DNA from 2 places in the Alkalihalobacillus sp. R86527 genome. Region 1 is predicted to be linked to the other one. Evidence: a T-box and tRNA genes for the amino acid it is inferred to sense, from the RefSeq annotation. Region 1 holds a T-box; the other holds one or more tRNA genes.
The links. A T-box is a leader RNA that pairs with one kind of tRNA and senses whether it is charged. The one in region 1 lies ahead of SJY16_RS16860 (tryptophan--tRNA ligase), so its partner is inferred to be a tRNA-Trp.

Region 1 (10,764 bases):
AGAAGAGACTGTTTTAGGGGGAGTTAGAATGAGAATAATTCTAGTGAACTTAAAAGGGAACGAATACCTATGAAGAAAGTTGGATTACTTCTTTTATTCACCGGCTTCTTGATTGTGTTGTGGAGTGGCTACTCGTTCTTAAATCAAAGTAAGGCTGTTACACATCACCCTCAGGAGGTACAAGAAAGCCATCCAGGCTGGGATTCCTCCATGAAGGAGAAAACCATTGCTGTAGAAGACAGCAACGAAACGAAGACGTTCGAATATGGGGAAAAAGCTGCGATGCTTTCGATTCCTCGCATCGGTAATACATACAGCGTCTACTATGGTACAGACGAAGATTCTTTAAAAAAAGGTGTCGGTTTACACGAAAGTAAATGGACGGTCACACCAAATAAAGATGGGCACGTTGTTCTTTCTGGTCACCGAGATACCGTTTTTCATAACCTCGATCAAGTAGAGGAAGGTGACCATCTATATGTCGACTTCGAGGGCACCGTGTATGACTACCAGGTCAGAAAAATATGGATTACTGATGAAGACGACCGTTCTGTAATCGTTAAGAAAGACGAGCCTACCTTAACCTTAACGACATGTTATCCATTTGATTACATCGGTTTTGCTCCAGAGCGGTACATCATTCAGTCAGAGCTCGTTTCAACTGAAACACCTCTCCACAAATAAATAGAGCTCAGCGTGTCTTGAAAGTCTTAAGGACCATCGGCCATAGATATAGGCTAGTGATTTCCCGATCCAAACCATGTTTTCCCTACAAACTGAAGAGCTGCCGGCTAGGCAGCTCTTTCGCTGTTACTTTTCCCAAATATTAAACGTCATTCCATAGGGATCCTGCACATAACAATCCTTTCCCTTGCCTTCCCACCGAACAATTTTGCATCCATTCTTCAGCAAATCGTTTCTTGCTTCTTCTAACGATTCTACTTCCAACTCTAAGACAGGCCCGAGATTTTCTTCGCCATCGATCAAGAAGATATGATTGTGAGCACTTTTGAATTCAACTTCGTTTACCGTGCTATGTTCTTGATGCTTCAAACCAAACACTTCTTCATAAAAAGCTTTCGCTTCCGCCACATTTTCCACCTGTAAACCAATATTCTTAGACAGTTCGTACTTCATCGCGACCCCTCACTTCCTTTGTTCATTATTCCCACATAACCACCTTCTCTTTCATTCATGCTATTCCTTTTTCCACAATGCTTTATACATATATCCCAATTTTCCGCTTCACATCAGTAAGAAGAGGCCTTACCTTAGCTCGGGCTTTACCAGCGCCTTCGGCAAGAATTCGATCGATCTCATCAAGGTTTTCGATGTAGTACTTATACTTCCTTCTAGGCTCCTCAAGCACATCATTCATCACATCGAATAGCTCTCGCTTCGCTTCTCCCCAGCCTATCCCTGTTTCATAGCGTTCGCGCATCGCATTAATTTCATCCTCACTTGCAAACTCTCGATAAAGCGCAAACACAATTGATTCATCAGGATCTTTCGCTTCATCAGGCTCTGTTGAGTCTGTTTTAATTCTGTTAATTAGCTTCCTAAGCTTATCAGGCTCCTCAAAAATCGGAATCGTATTGTTATAGCTCTTACTCATTTTCCGACCATCTAGCCCTGGCAATACAGCTGATTCTTCCTCAACAACATACTCTGGAAGTTTAAATGTCTCTCCAAACTGCCTGTTGAATGTTTCTGCAAGATCACGAGCGATTTCAACATGCTGAATTTGATCTTTCCCAACAGGTACAAGATCAGATTGAAATAACAAGATATCAGAGGCCATCAATATTGGATACGTAAAGAGCCCCATGTTCACCCCATCATCTTGTTCTCGCCCTGCTTCTCGGTTTTGGTCTACGATTGCTTTATAAGCATGAGCACGATTCATTAAGCCTTTCGAACTAAAACAAGCAAGAATCCATGATAGTTCAAAGATTTCCGGAACGTCAGATTGTCGATAGAAGATGGATTTGGAAGGGTCTAGACCCAATGCAAGCCACGTTGCCGCGATTCCATATGATAGCTCCTTCATTTGTTCTGCATCTTGTACTTTCGTTAATCCGTGATAATCTGCGACAAAGTATACAGGATTCTCAATTTGCGCAAGCTCTAACGCAGGCTTGATCGCACCGATATAGTTTCCTAAGTGAATCCTTCCCGTTGGCTTAATTCCAGTTAATACCGTTTTCTTCATGATTACTCCCCCATTCTTCTCAACACAAAAAAGGCTCCTCATCCTATAAAAGGACGAGAAACCCGTGGTGCCACCTTCATTCGTTTACGTAAATAAACGCTCTTAACTCCTACAGAAATGAGAAATTTCTATAAGGTGTCTCTTTTATCGGTAAGACACTCACTCCGCCGGTACCTACTCCTCTTTCAGTCCGGAAGCTCCAAAGCCCATTCACCTTTCGCACACACTGATTCACACCAACCATCAGCTCTCTGTCGTGACACTCCAAGCTACTCTTCTTCATCATCGCATGTTTATTTTTTTATTATTCTAAATTCTTTATCCGCTGTAGTCAAGAAGTTTTTTCCAAATAAAACTATGAAGACCTTTAAATTATCTTATTATTCCGATAAGCGTTATAATAATAATAGATATAAGTAAGATTCCACTTGTTTCTTCTTCCTAATATATCCGTATCTTCTATACTTCAGGTAACTTCCCATTCAATAAAAAGGTATATTTAGAAATTTCTACATTTTCATTTTGATGTATGAGCAAAAATATTTCTGCTTAAAATATTTTTACAATCGTTTGGTTTTGGAGGTGTTTCGTCTGGTATGACAAGGTTTATATTCTTTTAATCGGAGATAATTAGTACCAGGTCATAACTTTTGGTCATAAATCCCATTGACATGCCCCTATGGTGCTGTTAGAGTTAACTGCGAATCATACAAAAGATTATTGAAAATTCTGCCCAAATGACAATTGGAAGGTGATTTAATGAAAGATCTACATTCATTTAGTTGGTATGCTGCTCGTGTCAAAAAACACTTGCCGAAAGATGCCTTCAAACCAGTACCAAGCCGACTATTCGGCGGTCTCATTTACTTGTTGATTACAATTGCCAGTTTCTTAATAGTAGGACTTTTTAACCTACATCCACTAATCAATCTAGTTTTCTCTGTTGTAATTGGTTCAAGCTTTGCTGGACTTGGCTTTCTTGGCCATGAAATTCTGCACGGCACAGTTGTCCGGAAGCCTTGGCTCCGCGATACACTCGGAGCAATCGCATTCTTCCCGTTAAGTACTGGTCCGAAGCTATGGAGAAAATGGCACAATATGACTCACCATGTGCATACACAACATGATGAGAATGACCCTGATGCTTGGCCAACACTCGAAAAAATTTCGAAGATGAAAGTTTTTCAGTGGATCTACAAGCTTCCGTTTTTCATCAGAGCATTCTTTAGTTTTGCATCGTTAACTCTACAGTTCACAGCACATTCAATGAAAATGTTCTTTGTTTATATTAAAGATTTCAAATCCGGAAAACAGACTGAAGTTTGGCTTCAAGTTGTCCTTCCTTGGGTAACATGGATCGGTTTACTATTCATCATGGGATTCGAAAAATGGATCTTCGCATTCTTCATCCCGTTATTGATCGCAAACTTTATCGTGATGGCCTATATTTCAACAAACCATCGATTGAATCCATTAACACCTGTGAATGACCCACTTGCAAACAGCTTGACTGTTACGGTTCCGAAATGGGTGGATACGATCCACTTTAACTTCTCTTACCATACAGAGCACCATTTATTCCCTGGTATGAGCCCGAAATACTATCCAATTGTCAAAAAGCATATTAAAGATATGTGGCCTGATCGTTATCACGAAATGCCGATGACTAGAGCGATGATTGCATTATGGAAAACGCCACGTGTTTATTTTCAACACAATGAACTCGTCGATCCAAACAACGGAAACGCATTTGGTTCACTAGGCAACAAGTTGAATCCACATTCGATCTTCCCTCGAAAACTTACTAAGAAATAAATAGGAAAGCAGCCCAAAAGGGCTGCTTTTTCTAGTTATCAGAGAAAACCAGACTACGCTAATCTCCCCTGCAAACTTGTTCTCATTACATGCTTTAGGCAGGATTTCCTGCAGCATGCAGCTTTATGAATCGAGTATTAGCACCCGCCTCCAACAAAAGCTGCACCTACGATGATAAGGAGAATAAACAGCACTACAATTAGAGCGAACCCATTGCCGTAACCATATCCCATGGAGTTGGCCTCCCTTCCATCATGGATTACTATATCCTATGCGACAGTTGCTATGTTGGATGGGCATTCGTTTAGTATGGGGGTTATTCTTTGTTTTAGCCCACTGGATCCTCTAATTTAACCCCTAGACCTTCTTCCATTCAGTTAAAAAAAGAAGGAATTTACGAAAAACCCTTTGCACATATAAGTACATGCTTATATACTAATGACGGGAGGTGATGCAATGAATCGAACAGCCATTGAAATGGAATTAGCTTCTAACGTTCTTAAGCTTTTAGGAGATAAAACAAGGCTAACCATCATCGGTTTGTTAAAAGATGGCGAGTGCTGTGTTTGCGAATTTGTTGACTTACTTAATATGAGCCAACCTTCTATCAGTCAACATCTTCGGAAACTTCGAGATGCTGGACTAGTGAAAGAACGCAGAAATAGCCAATGGATCTTTTACTCGCTTAATAGGGACCATGAAGCTTTTTCTATTATCGAAAGCGTCATTCAGCTCATACCAGATCAAAGAGACAAGCTTCACCAACTAGAAATAAGCGGCCGACGCATTCGCTGTGATTAATGGAGGAATAAATGTGACTTCTGTACTACTTGCAATCATGATTTTTATACTTACACTGATTCTAGTCATCTGGCAGCCGAAAAACCTTGGAATCGGGTGGACGGCTTGTGGTGGTGCGATTCTAGCACTTCTTGTAGGGGTCGTTGATTTTCAAGATGTGATAACAGTAACGGGAATCGTGTGGAACGCCACGTTCGCGTTTATTGCCATCATCTTAATTTCACTTATCCTTGATGAAATTGGGTTCTTCGAATGGGCTGCTCTTCATATGGCAAGAGTAGCTAAAGGGAACGGACTCCGAATGTTCATTTATGTAACACTACTCGGAGCTGTTGTCGCTGCACTATTCGCTAATGATGGCGCAGCTCTTATTCTGACTCCGATCGTACTTGCGATGGTTCGGAACCTTAAGTTCCAAGAAAGAATGATATTCCCGTTTATTATGGCGAGTGGTTTTATCGCAGACACGACTTCATTACCACTCGTTGTGAGTAACCTTGTGAACATCGTATCTGCGGACTTTTTTGATATCGGGTTCGTTGAATATGCTTCAAGAATGATCGTTCCAAACCTCTTCTCACTGGGAGCAAGTATCCTTGTGCTCTTCCTTTTCTTTAGAAAAGATATTCCAGGCAACTATGATCTGAAGATGCTTAGAGCACCTAAAGAAGCAATCCGTGATGAGAAGATGTTCAAACTATCCTGGCTCGTGCTTGCTGTCCTTCTTGTAGGGTATTTTGCAAGTGAATTTATCGGCGTTCCCGTTTCGATCATCGCAGGAATCGTAGCGATCTTCTTCCTTCTGATGGCTAGACAAAGTTCCGCAGTTGAAACGCGTAAAGTCATTAATGGAGCACCTTGGGCGATTGTATTCTTCTCGATCGGTATGTACGTAGTCGTTTACGGACTTCGTAATGTTGGCTTAACGGATGTACTCGCAGACCTCATTCAAGGTGCTGCAGACCAAGGATTGCTAGCCGCGACCGTTTCGATGGGCTTCATCGCTGCGATCTTATCTTCAATTATGAACAATATGCCTACGGTTATGATCGATGCCCTTGCAATTGAAGCAACATCAACTACAGGTACACTAAAAGAAGCCTTGATTTACGCAAATATCATCGGCTCTGACTTAGGTCCAAAGATCACGCCGATCGGTTCACTTGCAACGCTATTATGGCTTCATGTGCTTTCCCTAAAAGGTGTGAAAATTTCATGGGGATACTATTTTAAAATTGGAATCATTTTAACAGTACCAACCCTTTTAATTACGCTCTTTGGCCTCTATCTCTGGCTATTGATCATCTAACTTTCAACAAAGAGGAGACTACTCATTATGTCTAACAAAAAATCAATTTATTTCTTATGTACAGGTAACTCTTGCAGAAGTCAAATGGCTGAAGGATTCGCAAAAAAGCATCTTAGCGATCGCTACGATGTTTATTCAGCTGGTATCGAAGCGCATGGCTTAAACCCTAATGCAGTTAAAGCGATGAAAGAAGTTGACATTGATATCACAAATCAAACTTCTGACACGATTGATTCAGAGCTATTGAACAACGCTGATATGGTCGTTACGCTTTGTGGAGATGCAAATGATAAGTGCCCGATGACGCCTCCACATGTAACGCGTGAGCACTGGGGCTTTGACGATCCAGCAAAAGCTGAAGGGTCAGAAGAAGAGAAATGGGCGTTCTTCCAACGTGTTCGTGATGAGATCGATGCACGCATCGAACGTTTTGCTAAAGAAGGGCAGTAACACACCAAAAAAAGCCATTCTCTCACTTGAGAGGATGGCTTTTTAGCGAAATAACATCGATCATAAGACCTTCTTCATCTTATACACTTCTCTCGTGCTTATAAAATCAGGAATGCTTTCTCGATATTCTTGATAATGCGTCGAGCTTATGTGTGCTTCTACCGCTTGTTCATCCTTCCACACTTCATGAATAATGTAAGTCGAACCTTCTATCGATCGATGCAAATCGTACTGTATACAACCAGGTTCTTTTCGGGATGCGTTCGTTACGCTCCTTAGAACATTGAATACCTCATTTTCATGCCCTTCGATAGGCTTCAGGATAGCCGTAATTACGATTTCCTCCATTGTATGTTCACCTCGTTATTCTTCTCATCTCACTCTATAGAATGAACATAACGTTAGGAAAACATGCGACGAGTTCAAACCTTCCTTCACCAATCTCCATGCTCACTACTTATATGCTTTTATGATGAGAAAATGCGGATTCGTCATCAGGTATTCATAAGACTTCGGTTCTTTCACCTTCATAATTTTATCTGGCTTTGGTTCAATAAGTTCACCAACCGTAAGATGTCTAGTCACAGCATTTACGATATCCTGCATCGCTCGTCTATAAAATGTCACGTTAATCGTAACTTCTGGCTTTTTCCACGTCTCAGAAAGAAGCGTCTTTTGGAAATAATCGTTCGTAGGGAACTTTGTGAAATCCATAAACGGATGATGCACTGAAAAAACAAGCATCCCACCTCGTTTCAACACCCTGTTGAACTCTTTGAGTATGGGATCCCAGTCTTCTAAGTAATGAAGAGTCAAAGAACTTACAATAAGATCGAACGACTGATCTTCAAAAGGAAGGCGATTCGATAAATCATGTTGAATAAACTTGGCTCTGTCTCCCACCCTTCGCTTTGCTGATTCAATCATTTTTCCACTGATGTCGATGCCAGTGACTGATGCTCCCCTCTGAGCAAGCTGTTCAGAATACCAGCCTGCTGAACATCCAGCATCTAGCACCTTCTTCCCGGTAAGGTCTTCTTCGAGCTCACTCATCATAGCAGGACGCTCATAAAAGGCGTTATAAGGTGAGCCCTCATCCGTACTCACTTCATAGGTACGAGCTAATTTGTCGTATGTATCTTCAATAGAATGCTTCAAGTGCTCACTCTCCCTAACATCGTTTGACTATATTGCTTTACCTAACATAGTAGATCCTAAAAAAAGAGCTGGACAAACCAGCCCTTTTCTCTTATTTAAATATCTCTTCTTTCGTTAACACAGATTCGATTCCACCGCTCGCTTCGTTCAATACAGAAGCTAACCACTCTTTCTCCCTTGGGTAAAACATCGCTCGAAATTCTTCCTCGATCCATTTTCGATCTTCCGACTTCTCAGCGCCTTCCCAGTAAAGATGATTTTCTAAAACAATTGTCATAAACTCACGTAATTCCGCCTTCTTCCCAGTACCGAATGTTCCAAATTCAAACAGTGCCGAGAATAAGTAGGTATCCTGATAGTCCTCATTCTTTAGCTTATGAAAATGGTAGGTCGAATCTCCCTTTACTTTCGTAGGAGTGAACTTCTCAATATTATTCATCTTGTAAGCTGCCTCCAAATCCTCTTGTTCACGAGGATCTTGCTCAGAGATAACCATCGTGAGTTCGTTCGTAGGTCCGAGCGCAGTATGCCAGTCCATATGAATAACACGAGGATAGTTTGATAACAGATTACGCTGGAGCTTCTTCAAAAAGGAAGCAGATTCTTCCTCATTCTTACCTCCATAATAAACACCACGCTCAAACTGAAATTGTCCCATCCCTTTTGCTTCTTTAATACCACCATATCCTTCTTTGGCAAGCGCTTTTGCTAACTGTGCGTAAAGCTTCTTCTTTTCATGATCAAGATCTTTGATTTTACCATTCGGAAGGAAAAGGTCACTCTCTTTTTCGAATTTTTCATTTATGTCCTTCGGAACAGAGTCATGTACATAATGTCGATTAAGGTCCACGTTATTCTCAGTTACTCGACGAAAATGTTTCATTCCCCATGGATTCAAAGCGTGAACGAAGCAAATGCCAGTTGTGGTAGGATCGATACGATCAATGTATTCCTCCACAAACATGTGCGTAACAGCTGCCCCTGCATACCCTTCGATTCCATGTTCTCCTGTTGTAAAGAACAGGACTTTATCATTCTTTTCAATTGCTTCTGAATAAATCATATCGATGGTGTTGTCTTCCTCTTCACCTATTTGCTCAACCACTAACTCAGCTGAAGGCCATTTGTGTTTAATTTTATCGAGATGACCACGAAATGTTTCACGGGACTCCTCATAACTTTGCGGAAAATAACGATCGATTTTTTCCATATCTAATCTCCACCTATCCAATATCGTTTTCTTTCTAACACCATTCCACCTCGTGGAAATTTAAAACGCCCCCATAAAATAAAAGAAGGATGGTAGCTTCAAGTAAGCTATCATCCTTTTTGATTACTATATTGAATTTTACGAGACTGCTTATATTGAGCGAGCTCAAATTTCAACCGCTTTTGCGTACGCTTTTTATCAACGTTAAGGAATAACGCTACAAGAGCGATAAAACCTACACTTAATAATAAAATTTGCACTATCATTTCGAATGCCATGATCTAATTAACTCCTTTGTTCGTTTACTAAATAGTGATACCGGGGTGCTGGTAATATGTACATTACCCTTTTCACCCTCCACCTAAACATTACCAGTCATAAAATTGTCAAACCTATTCCTTACCCAACGAAAGGAAAAAGAAAAGGAGAAGCGAATAGTGATAGTGATGAGCGAAAACAACAAATGAAGAGAGCCCCTCTATAAATGTTAGAGGTGTAATGCAGCTTACAGTAATCGAAGCGATGAATATCGTACGCTGTATCCAGATCAATGTATAAATCCATTTTGGAGGTTAATCACATGATCACACTTTACACATCGCCAAGTTGCACATCGTGCAGAAAAGCTAAAGCATGGCTAGAAGAGCACGATCTTCCTTATGAGCAGCGCAACATCTTCTCTAAACCACTCACTGAGGAAGAAATTAAATCGATTATTAGAATGACCGAAAAAGGAACAGAAGAAATCATATCCAAACGTTCCAAAGCTTATGACTCTCTACAACAAGAACTTGATGAGCTTTCTCTTCAGGAACTATACAGTTTAATAAAAGAAAATCCCGGTATTTTAAAACGCCCAATTTTACTCGACAAAAAACGTCTCCAGGTAGGATTTCATGAAGATGAAATCAGAAGTTTCCTTCCACGGAAAATAAGAGCGTTTCAGCTAGAGCAAATTCTTCAACAAGCCTAAACGTATGAGAGGGTCCCCCTCTCATACGTTTTTCTTTATGCACGATGGTTAGTCCTCATTTTAAAAGGGTATAAAGATAAGATGGAATAATACTTTTTATACTGGAGGCAGTATTACTATGTACAATAAGATTATGCTTGCATCCGATGGTTCGGAGGATTCTGTAACAGCGGCAGAGGAAGCGATCAAATTAGCCAAATTAACTGATGCACAGGTCGATGTCGTCTATGTGGTAGACGGTGATACATCCAAACATGATGTTTTACGAAATTGGGATTCTCTTGGTATTAAAGAAGAGCGTAAAGATAAACTTCGTGCTGTCGAACAAAAGGCAGCAGATGCCAATTTAACATATCAAATCAACATGCTTCGTGGAGATCCTTCTGTCACTCTCGTAAAGTATGCAGAAGAACATGGCATCGACCTCATCGTCATGGGAACGAGAGGACTGAACGTCCTTCAGGAAATGGTACTAGGTAGCGTCAGTCATCAGGTTATACAAAAAGCGAATTGTCCAGTACTTGTTGTGAAATAAACGATTATAACCCATTTAAAAGAGCTTGGAGGCAAACGCCATTCCAAGCTCTTCTTTTCTTTTGGGTTTATATGCAGACACTATCGTTCATGTGTTAAAGTACCTCCCATGGCGGGTCGTACAGATCACCTTCATTTTTTCTGGAATCGCGATTATCTTTGGTGTGTTGCTAATGATAATAAAATAGTAAAAAATCGGCATCTCCCTCTTAACTCGGGTTACGCCGATTTTTTATTTTGCCGATGAAAAAAGTTTATTTTCCAATCGTTTCTCTTTATTAATCCATATTCAAACTCCTGGA
Region 2 (10,764 bases), 320 kb from region 1:
TGTCCACATCACCGAACAGCTCTCCACCTTCTTTACTTCGAGAAGAAGGGGATTGCTCAGATATTCCCTTTGCTTCACTTGTTACATCGTAGGGGAGATAGTTCTCCATCAAAATCACCGAATCGGCCACGTCGAAATAATCTCCGGATCCTCCCATAACAAGCACTGTTGAAATACCATGTTGGTTATATAATTGTTGAACGCGATCGATAAATGGGGTGATCGGTTCTTTATCTTTTGAAACAAGTTGTTGCATCCGTTCATCTCGAATCATAAAGTTTGTAGCACTTGTATCTTCATCGATTAATAACGCATGTGAGCCAGCTTCAACTGCTTCAATTATATTCGCTGCTTGAGATGTACTTCCACTAGCATTTTCTGTAGAAAATGATCGGGTATCTTTCCCAAACGGTAAGTTCTCTATAAACGGGGAGATATTAACTCCCGTAACTTTTCTTCCATCTTCAGAACGGATCTTCATAGCTAGTTCATCCGTTATGACATATTCCCTGCCATCGTCTGCAATATGATCATAAACGCCATGCTCCATCGCATGCAACAGGGTACTTTTCCCATGGTACCCGCCCCCTACAATAAGAGAGATTCCTTTCTCAATCGCCATTCCAGTAATCGGTTCTTCTCTATGGGGAATAGCTATAGATACTTCTTTATTTGATGGAGATTTAAAAGGAACAGCTTTATTCTGTAAGGGGCGATCGCTTATACCGCTTTCTCGTGGCAAGATAGCTCCGTTTGCAATAAAAGCTACATACCCTTTATTTCTCAAATACTCTCTGATGGATTCTTGTTGATCCGCTAAGTGAATGACTTTTATAACTTCTTCTTCTTTTAAAGAGAAGATTGAACCACTAAGAATCTCAGGTAGATAGTGAGCTAACATTTGCTCTGCTTGTCTCCCGAGCACCCGTCTCCCTTGTGCTGGTAACCCTAGTGATAAACATATCGTGATACCTTTATCATTAACTGACACTGCTGTACGCTCTAATACCTTTTGTTTAGGTGCATCTATCATAAATGCGCCGCTTTTACCTGAGCCTTTAATATTACCTTTGTGTCGATAGATGGATTCCGCAACTTTTCTTGCGATAAGATCCTCTAAACGCACCCTTCTTTGATCTCCCTCAAACCAATCGCCTTTCACATTTGTTTTATCACGAGGGATAACCACTCTCATTCTAGAGGGGCTTGCAAAAGGGTCTCCTTGCACATAATCAATCGAAAGAGTATAACTTTGAAAATCATAGCTCCCTCTTATGTCTTTATAGGCTTTATAACTTTTCCCATCTATACGTTGTAAATGCTTGATCAGATTCTTCATATGAGGTGAGCCTCCTTTTGAGCTTCAAATTATCGCATATGGTAAAATGAACGGAAATAAACACGAAGGAGAGATGTACCATGGATACCCTTTTTCTCTCTACATCTATTACCGAAACAATCCCCGACTTTAAAATCGGATATATTACTTACCATGATATCGTGGTTGAAAACTCACCGCAAATGGTGCGAGGCCGATATCAATTTTACCTTGAAACTATGATGATGGATCTAGAAGACACAGAATTAACATCTTTCCCAGCAGTGAAAGAGTGGAGATCAGTCTTCAAAACCCTTGGTGCCGATCCTTCTCGGTATCGCCCTTCATCAGAAGCATTGTTACGAAGGTTAAAGAAAGGATCAGATCTCCCATCTATTCACTCTGCAGCTGATATTAACAATCTACTCTCGTTACAATATAAAATCCCTATTGGAATCTATGACCTTGATCTGCTAGTGGGACCGATTACGGTGGGTATTGGTGACGAATCGATTTCATATCAGGGATTGAATGGCAGAGAAGTAAACTTCAATAACAAACTTGTAGCCTTGGATCAAAAAGGTCCCTTTGGTAGTCCTATCGTAGACTCAATGCGTACTGCAGTAACTGAGAAAACACAAAATGCTATTCAGATATATTATATTCAACCTTCCCTTTCTTCCGAGGAAGCCAAAAAGCTTTTGAAGGCCTCAGGTGAAATGTTTAACCAAGTACACGGGGGCAACTTCGATTACGGATTAACAATGATCAAATAATAGGAGTAAACATAAAAAAACGCAACGCTTCGTTAATAATAACGAAACACTGCGTTGGGTAAATGGTGATAATTCGAGGTTTTTCTACAAACCTCGCTGATGTAGTTAGAATAACACAGAGTTGATTAATAAAACAACAGTAAATTATTAATTTCTTTAGATTTGGTCTACAATATATTAATATAGAATCTACAATGATATGATAATCAATCTAATCTAGTAGGAAGGAGCAAACATATGGAACCTTTTTCAACACCATTTTTTGAAGAGAATTTTAGACAATACATAAAGAAAAATAATGATGTCTTCTCAAAACTAGAAGCGATGAACAGTTATTATCGTTCAGTTGTCTCTTCAATGATCTACGACAATCTTAATAAGAATTCCGAAATCATTCGGAGAATTCGAAATCTCGACGCTGCTTATAAGACGATTAAAGAAGAAAAGACAGAAGAATAATAAGAAGCTCTCTTACACGTTTAGTAAGAGAGCTTTTTTGCTATCATTCAATTAGATATCACAGGAATCAGTCGCACATGAATCTCCATCACTACTGAGTACTTCAAGCCCTTTACTCTCATCCCATGCTTTATTTAGCGCCTGTTGGAACATCTCAGGAGATTGCGCACCAGAAACAGCAAACTTCTCATCAAAGACGTAGAACGGAACTCCTTGAATGCCTAATTGGCTTCCAAGTGACTCATCATAACGAACTTCTTTTGCATACTCTTCAGAATGGAGCATAGCGCTAACTTCAGTGGTGTTAAGCCCTACCTCTTCAGCAAGCTCACAAAGTGTCTCATGATCCGAGATGTCTTTCGTTTCTGTAAAATAAGCATAGAAGAGTCTCTCAGTCATTTGCTCCATTACATTCTGTTTTGCGGCATACTGGAGAAGGCGATGAGCATCGAAAGAATTAGTAGGCTTCATATTCTTGAAATCAAACGTTAACTTTTCATTTTCTGCCTGTTGTCTCATGTTCTCACACATACCCTCGGCTTGTTCAAGACTAACGTTATACTTACTAGCTAACAACTCAGCCTTACTTTTCCCACTAGATTTCTCAGCATTTGGATCAAGCTCAAAATTTCTATAGGTTATTGTAACTTGATCACGATGTGGAAATGTTTGAAGAGCATTCTCTAAGCGTCGTTTCCCAATATAACAAAAAGGACACACAAAATCAGACCATATTTCTACTCTCATTATTATCACTCTTTCATAGTAAACGATTTACTTTCAGTGTATCATCATTTAGTGAACGAGGATAATCTTAAGCTCATTGTAGATTGGTCGATTGATCAGTAGCTGAGGGAAACTATACCAGGTTGAACGGCATACCATCAAATGGATAATCCCATACGCCCTTTCCTCGTTCTTACCATCATTAAAAGGATATCTCATAATAATGTACAAATGATTTTAGACAATAAAAAAAGACTTCTACCCTGTAGAAATCCTGAACGTTCTTGTATAAAGTATGTAATGGTACCGGTGGTCGGGTTCGAACCGACACTCCTCGCGGAACACGATTTTGAGTCGTGCGCGTCTGCCAATTCCGCCACACCGGCATAAAGACAATTTTAAATTTCGGAAAGAAAATGGTGCCGGAGGCCGGGCTCGAACCGGCACGGAGGTACACCCTCCGCAGGATTTTAAGTCCTGTGCGTCTGCCAATTCCGCCACTCCGGCAGGACTTTTAAGTGAAAATATAAAATTTGGAGGCGGCACCCGGATTTGAACCGGGGCGTAAGGGTTTTGCAGACCCGTGCCTTACCACTTGGCTATGCCGCCTTAAAAAAATGGAGCGGAAGACGGGATTCGAACCCGCGACCCCCACCTTGGCAAGGTGGTGTTCTACCACTGAACTACTTCCGCAACAAAAATGGCTGGGCTAGCTGGATTCGAACCAGCGCATGACGGAATCAAAATCCGTTGCCTTACCGCTTGGCTATAGCCCAAGAATGGGGCGGCTGATGGGAATTGAACCCACGAATGCCGGAATCACAATCCGGTGCGTTAACCACTTCGCCACAACCGCCACAAAGAAAATTTTTAAATAAATTGGCAGGGGTAGTAGGAATCGAACCCACACCGGAGGTTTTGGAGACCTCTGTTCTACCTTTAAACTATACCCCTATAAATGGTGGAGGGGGACGGATTCGAACCGCCGAACCCTGAGGGAGCGGATTTACAGTCCGCCGCGTTTAGCCACTTCGCTACCCCTCCAAATAGACAATTATCATTGTAATATATAATATATATAAAAACAATAGAAATTGATACCTTTTTAGGAAAAATGGTGCCGGCCAGAGGACTTGAACCCCCAACCTACTGATTACAAGTCAGTTGCTCTACCAATTGAGCTAGACCGGCGACATGGTGGCTCCGGACGGAATCGAACCGCCGACACGTGGATTTTCAGTCCACTGCTCTACCGACTGAGCTACAGAGCCATTCTTTTAAATTTATTTTAACGGTCGATCTAAGAAAAGAGAATAGGTTGCCCCTAAAGGGACTCCGATTAAATTTTAGCTTAGAAGATAAATCGACGTAGTTAAAATTTTATTTTGGTTGCACCCTAGCGGGTACCCCTTTTGAATTCTATCACGAACTTTATTCGACGTAGTAAGAATTCTTTATTGGTTGCGGGGGCAGGATTTGAACCTGCGACCTTCGGGTTATGAGCCCGACGAGCTACCGAACTGCTCCACCCCGCGACGATAATATAAAATTAATGCTGATCCTGCTTCTATATGCAGTGATCTGTTTCTTTCTCTACAAGGTTATGCTTCGATGCGTATCCGTCGAAACAACTCGAAGTTGATTCATTGAAGTAACGCTCGTTGCTCCACCCCGCGACGATAATAATGATATAAATGTTGAAATAAAAATGGCGGTCCCGACGGGAATCGAACCCGCGATCTCCTGCGTGACAGGCAGGCATGTTAACCGCTACACCACGGGACCTTTGTAATGGTGGAGGATGACGGGCTCGAACCGCCGACCCTCTGCTTGTAAGGCAGATGCTCTCCCAGCTGAGCTAATCCTCCACAGATTGAAAATGTTACTTATTAAAATGGTGACCCGTACGGGATTCGAACCCGTGTTACCGCCGTGAAAGGGCGGTGTCTTAACCGCTTGACCAACGGGCCATTCTATTATGTATCTGGCGGAGAGCGAGGGATTCGAACCCTCGAGACGGCGTTGACCGTCTACACGATTTCCAATCGTGCTCCTTCGGCCACTCGGACAGCTCTCCATGGCTCCACAGGTAGGATTCGAACCTACGACCGATCGGTTAACAGCCGATAGCTCTACCACTGAGCTACTGTGGAATAATGATTAGCCTGGCGACGTCCTACTCTTGCAGGGGGAGATCCCCCAACTACCATCGGCGCTGAAGAGCTTAACTTCCGTGTTCGGCATGGGAACGGGTGTGACCTCTTCGCCTTCATCACCAGACTACTAACAGCTCTCACTTTCGTGGGATTGCTAGCGACAAAATATATATTACAATATATTTCATCATATTTCAAGAGAAAATTCATTCCCTGAAAACTAGATAGCATGCAACAACGTATTCCAATATTTTTTCGCGATGTCTAGTGCCGCAGGCTATATTCTTGCCCATTTCACTCTTTCACTTCAGGCGAAAAACGCCTTCTGTTCAAGAGCTCCAATGGTCTGCGAATATGACCAAGCCTGCTTTACTTTTCGTTTTAGGTTAAGCCCTCGATCGATTAGTATTCGTCAGCTCCACGTGTCGCCACGCTTCCACCCCGAACCTATCAACCTCATCATCTCTGAGGGATCTTACCAGCTTGACGCTGTGGGAAATCTCATCTCGAGGGGGGCTTCATGCTTAGATGCTTTCAGCACTTATCCCTTCCACACGTAGCTACCCAGCTATGCTCCTGGCGGAACAACTGGTACACCAGCGGTGTGTCCATCCCGGTCCTCTCGTACTAAGGACAGCTCCTCTCAAATTTCCTGCGCCCGCGACGGATAGGGACCGAACTGTCTCACGACGTTCTGAACCCAGCTCGCGTACCGCTTTAATGGGCGAACAGCCCAACCCTTGGGACCTACTTCAGCCCCAGGATGCGATGAGCCGACATCGAGGTGCCAAACCTCCCCGTCGATGTGGACTCTTGGGGGAGATAAGCCTGTTATCCCCAGGGTAGCTTTTATCCGTTGAGCGATGGCCCTTCCATGCGGAACCACCGGATCACTAAGCCCGACTTTCGTCCCTGCTCGACTTGTAGGTCTCGCAGTCAAGCTCCCTTGTGCCTTTACACTCTGCGAATGATTTCCAACCATTCTGAGGGAACCTTTGGGCGCCTCCGTTACTCTTTAGGAGGCGACCGCCCCAGTCAAACTGCCCACCTGACACTGTCTCCGCACCGGATCACGGTGCTGGGTTAGAATGTCAGTACAGCCAGGGTAGTATCCCACCGACGCCTCCACCGAACCTAGCGGTCCGGCTTCTATGGCTCCTACCTATCCTGTACAAGCTGTACCAAAATCCAATATCAGGCTACAGTAAAGCTCCATGGGGTCTTTCCGTCCTGTCGCGGGTAACCTGCATCTTCACAGGTACTATAATTTCACCGGGTCTCTCGTTGAGACAGTATCCAAGTCGTTGCACCTTTCGTGCGGGTCGGAACTTACCCGACAAGGAATTTCGCTACCTTAGGACCGTTATAGTTACGGCCGCCGTTTACTGGGGCTTCGATTCAGAGCTTCTCCCGTAAGGGATAACCCCTCCTCTTAACCTTCCAGCACCGGGCAGGTGTCAGCCCCTATACATCGCCTTGCGGCTTGGCAGAGACCTGTGTTTTTGCTAAACAGTCGCTTGGATCTTTTCACTGCGGCTCCCCTGGGCTATTCACCCGAGGAAGCACCCCTTCTCCCGAAGTTACGGGGTCATTTTGCCGAGTTCCTTAACGAGAGTTCTCCCGATCGTCTTAGGATTCTCTCCTCGCCTACCTGTGTCGGTTTGCGGTACGGGCACCTCTTTCCTCACTAGAGGCTTTTCTTGGCAGTGTAGAATCAGGGACTTCGGTACTTAATTCCCTCGCCATCACGACTCAGCCTTCGCGGTGAACGGATTTGCCTATTCACCAGCCTAATCGCTTGGACGCGCATTTCCAGCAGCGCGCTCTCCCTATCTTTCTGCGTCCCCCCGTCGTTCAAACGGAAAGGAGGTGGTACAGGAATATCAACCTGTTATCCATCGCCTACGCCTTTCGGCCTCGGCTTAGGTCCCGACTAACCCTGAGCGGACGAGCCTTCCTCAGGAAACCTTGGGCTTTCGACGGACAAGATTCTCACTTGTCTTTCGCTACTCATACCGGCATTCTCACTTCTAAGCGCTCCACCAGTCCTTTCGGTCTGACTTCGCAGCCCTTAGAACGCTCTCCTACCATTGTCGTAAGACAATCCACAGCTTCGGTGATACGTTTAGCCCCGGTACATTTTCGGCGCAGCGTCACTCGACCAGTGAGCTATTACGCACTCTTTAAATGATGGCTGCTTCTAAGCCAACATCCTGGTTGTCTAAGCAACGCCACATCCTTTTCCACTTAACGTATACTTTGGGACCTTAGCTGGTGGTCTGGGCTGTTTCCCTCTCGACTACGGATCTTATCACTCGCAGTCTGACTCCCGCGGATAAATCGTTGGCATTCGGAGTTTGACTGGATTCGGTAATCCGGTAGGGACCCCTAGTCCAATCAGTGCTCTACCTCCAAGATTCTTGCCGCGAGGCTAGCCCTAAAGCTATTTCGGAGAGAACCAGCTATCTCCGGGTTCGATTGGCATTTCACCGCTACCCACACCTCATCCCCGCATTTTTCAACATGCGTGGGTTCGGGCCTCCATTCAGTGTTACCTGAACTTCACCCTGGACATGGGTAGATCACCCGGTTTCGGGTCTACGACCACGTACTATTTCGCCCTATTCAGACTCGCTTTCGCTGCGGCTCCGCCTTCTCGGCTTAACCTTGCACGGGATCGTAACTCGCCGGTTCATTCTACAAAAGGCACGCTGTCACCCATTAACGGGCTCCAACTAGTTGTAGGCACACGGTTTCAGGTTCTCTTTCACTCCCCTTCCGGGGTGCTTTTCACCTTTCCCTCACGGTACTGGTTCACTATCGGTCACTAGAGAGTATTTAGCCTTGGGAGATGGTCCTCCCGGATTCCGACGGGGTTTCACGTGTCCCGCCGTACTCAGGATCCGTCTCGGAGGGCAGCGGATTTTGACTACAGGATTGTTACCTTCTCTGATGGACCTTTCCAGGTCGCTTCGTCTATCCGTGCCTTTGTAACTCCAATGAGACGTCCTACAACCCCAGAGGGCAAGCCCTCTGGTTTGGGCTGATTCCGTTTCGCTCGCCGCTACTCAGGAAATCGCGATTGCTTTCTCTTCCTCCGGGTACTGAGATGTTTCAGTTCCCCGGGTATGCCTTCTATTCCCTATGTATTCAGAAATAGATACCATCCCATTACGGATGGTGGGTTCCCCCATTCGGAAATCTCCGGATCAAAGCGTACTTACTGCTCCCCGAAGCATATCGGTGTTCGTCCCGTCCTTCATCGGCTTCTAGTGCCAAGGCATCCACCGTGCGCCCTTAGTAGCTTAACCTTATGACTTCGTTATTAGCTTCGAACTTCTTCGTTGGCTTCATTCCTCCGGTGCTCACGTATTCAAATACGCTCCGCTCCTCCGGAATTTCGCCGCCTCGAATTTCTCGCTTCTAACTCGTCATTGATGTTGCACATCGTAAGATGTGACTAACTAAGAAATAACGCAAAAAATAATTCTTTATTGGATGTCGTTGTTTATGCTATCTAGTTTTCAAGGAACAAGGCTACTTCTTGAATCCGCTAATGCTTCATCAAATTAGCCTGTTTTGAAAGAATACAATCATTCTTTCAAAACTAAACGAAACGCTCATGCAAGTTTGGCAACCAATGTTGCCTCGTAATTCTCCATAGAAAGGAGGTGATCCAGCCGCACCTTCCGATACGGCTACCTTGTTACGACTTCACCCCAATCATTTGTCCCACCTTCGGCGGCTGGCTCCAAAAGGTTACCTCACCGACTTCGGGTGTTACAAACTCTCGTGGTGTGACGGGCGGTGTGTACAAGGCCCGGGAACGTATTCACCGCGGCATGCTGATCCGCGATTACTAGCAATTCCGGCTTCATGTAGGCGAGTTGCAGCCTACAATCCGAACTGAGAACGGCTTTATGGGATTCGCTTCACCTCGCGGTGTCGCAGCCCTTTGTACCGTCCATTGTAGCACGTGTGTAGCCCAGGTCATAAGGGGCATGATGATTTGACGTCGTCCCCACCTTCCTCCGGTTTGTCACCGGCAGTCACCTTAGAGTGCCCAACTGAATGCTGGCAACTAAGATCAAGGGTTGCGCTCGTTGCGGGACTTAACCCAACATCTCACGACACGAGCTGACGACAACCATGCACCACCTGTCACTCTGTCCCCCGAAGGGGAACGTCCTATCTCTAGGAGTGGCAGAGGATGTCAAGACCTGGTAAGGTTCTTCGCGTTGCTTCGAATTAAACCACATGCTCCACTGCTTGTGCGGGCCCCCGTCAATTCCTTTGAGTTTCAACCTTGCGGTCGTACTCCCCAGGCGGAGTGCTTAATGTGTTAACTTCAGCACTGAGGGTGGAACCCCCCAACACCTAGCACTCATCGTTTACGGCGTGGACTACCAGGGTATCTAATCCTGTTCGCTCCCCACGCTTTCGCGCCTCAGCGTCAGTTACAGACCAGAGAGCCGCCTTCGCCACTGGTGTTCCTCCACATATCTACGCATTTCACCGCTACACGTGGAATTCCACTCTCCTCTTCTGCACTCAAGTCCCCCAGTTTCCAATGGCCCTCCACGGTTGAGCCGTGGGCTTTCACATCAGACTTAAGAGACCGCCTGCGCGCGCTTTACGCCCAATAATTCCGGACAACGCTTGCCACCTACGTATTACCGCGGCTGCTGGCACGTAGTTAGCCGTGGCTTTCTGGTTAGGTACCGTCAAGGTACCGCCCTATTCGAACGGTACTTGTTCTTCCCTAACAACAGAGCTTTACGACCCGAAAGCCTTCGTCACTCACGCGGCGTTGCTCCGTCAGACTTTCGTCCATTGCGGAAGATTCCCTACTGCTGCCTCCCGTAGGAGTCTGGGCCGTGTCTCAGTCCCAGTGTGGCCGATCACCCTCTCAGGTCGGCTACGCATCGTTGCCTTGGTAAGCCATTACCTTACCAACTAGCTAATGCGCCGCGGGCCCATCCTACAGTGTTAGCTCGAAAGCCAACTTTCAACGTTGCATCATGCGATGCTATGTATTACCCGGTATTAGCTCCGGTTTCCCGGAGTTATCCCAGTCTGTAGGGCAGGTTGCCCACGTGTTACTCACCCGTCCGCCGCTGAGAAATAGGAGCAAGCTCCTATTTCTCCGCTCGACTTGCATGTATTAGGCACGCCGCCAGCGTTCGTCCTGAGCCAGGATCAAACTCTCCGATAGAAAGTCTAATCTAGCTTTAAAACTTGTTGTTTCCGTAGAAACAATTTCTTGCATGGCGTTTCGTTCAGTTTTCAAAGATCGATTTGTTTCTTCCAATGTCGTTTTCAGCGACTT

Region 2: it has a tRNA-Trp gene. The T-box ahead of SJY16_RS16860 (tryptophan--tRNA ligase) is inferred to sense a tRNA for this amino acid. The anticodon was not compared.

Annotation. Positions count from the first base shown of each region.
Region 1 is NZ_JAXHBW010000001.1:3,228,966-3,239,729, forward strand. It holds gene SJY16_RS16850 (class D sortase) at 70-684, shown strand; gene SJY16_RS16855 (VOC family protein) at 811-1,137, opposite strand; gene SJY16_RS16860 (tryptophan--tRNA ligase) at 1,220-2,212, opposite strand; T-box leader at 2,259-2,507, opposite strand; gene desB (Delta(10) desaturase DesB) at 2,972-4,027, shown strand; gene SJY16_RS16870 (YjcZ family sporulation protein) at 4,165-4,260, opposite strand; gene SJY16_RS16875 (ArsR/SmtB family transcription factor) at 4,484-4,828, shown strand; gene SJY16_RS16880 (arsenic transporter) at 4,842-6,137, shown strand; gene arsC (arsenate reductase (thioredoxin)) at 6,165-6,587, shown strand; gene SJY16_RS16890 (putative quinol monooxygenase) at 6,648-6,935, opposite strand; gene SJY16_RS16895 (class I SAM-dependent methyltransferase) at 7,041-7,745, opposite strand; gene SJY16_RS16900 (M14 family metallopeptidase) at 7,837-8,955, opposite strand; gene SJY16_RS16905 (hypothetical protein) at 9,066-9,233, opposite strand; gene spxA (transcriptional regulator SpxA) at 9,536-9,928, shown strand; gene SJY16_RS16915 (universal stress protein) at 10,047-10,463, shown strand; gene SJY16_RS16920 (hypothetical protein) at 10,752-10,764, opposite strand, start outside.
Region 2 is NZ_JAXHBW010000001.1:3,552,236-3,562,999, forward strand. It holds gene SJY16_RS18520 (ABC-ATPase domain-containing protein) at 1-1,339, opposite strand, end outside; gene SJY16_RS18525 (B3/B4 domain-containing protein) at 1,420-2,094, shown strand; gene yvfG (protein YvfG) at 2,332-2,553, shown strand; gene SJY16_RS18535 (DsbA family oxidoreductase) at 2,605-3,300, opposite strand; tRNA gene SJY16_RS18540 (tRNA-Leu) at 3,581-3,665, opposite strand; tRNA gene SJY16_RS18545 (tRNA-Leu) at 3,697-3,786, opposite strand; tRNA gene SJY16_RS18550 (tRNA-Cys) at 3,814-3,888, opposite strand; tRNA gene SJY16_RS18555 (tRNA-Gly) at 3,898-3,972, opposite strand; tRNA gene SJY16_RS18560 (tRNA-Gln) at 3,981-4,055, opposite strand; tRNA gene SJY16_RS18565 (tRNA-His) at 4,060-4,135, opposite strand; tRNA gene SJY16_RS18570 (tRNA-Trp) at 4,160-4,233, opposite strand; tRNA gene SJY16_RS18575 (tRNA-Tyr) at 4,239-4,323, opposite strand; tRNA gene SJY16_RS18580 (tRNA-Thr) at 4,395-4,470, opposite strand; tRNA gene SJY16_RS18585 (tRNA-Phe) at 4,475-4,550, opposite strand; tRNA gene SJY16_RS18590 (tRNA-Met) at 4,738-4,814, opposite strand; tRNA gene SJY16_RS18595 (tRNA-Asp) at 4,989-5,064, opposite strand; tRNA gene SJY16_RS18600 (tRNA-Val) at 5,072-5,147, opposite strand; tRNA gene SJY16_RS18605 (tRNA-Glu) at 5,175-5,249, opposite strand; tRNA gene SJY16_RS18610 (tRNA-Ser) at 5,265-5,356, opposite strand; tRNA gene SJY16_RS18615 (tRNA-Asn) at 5,358-5,432, opposite strand; rRNA gene rrf (5S ribosomal RNA) at 5,443-5,559, opposite strand; rRNA gene SJY16_RS18625 (23S ribosomal RNA) at 5,818-8,746, opposite strand; rRNA gene SJY16_RS18630 (16S ribosomal RNA) at 9,100-10,650, opposite strand.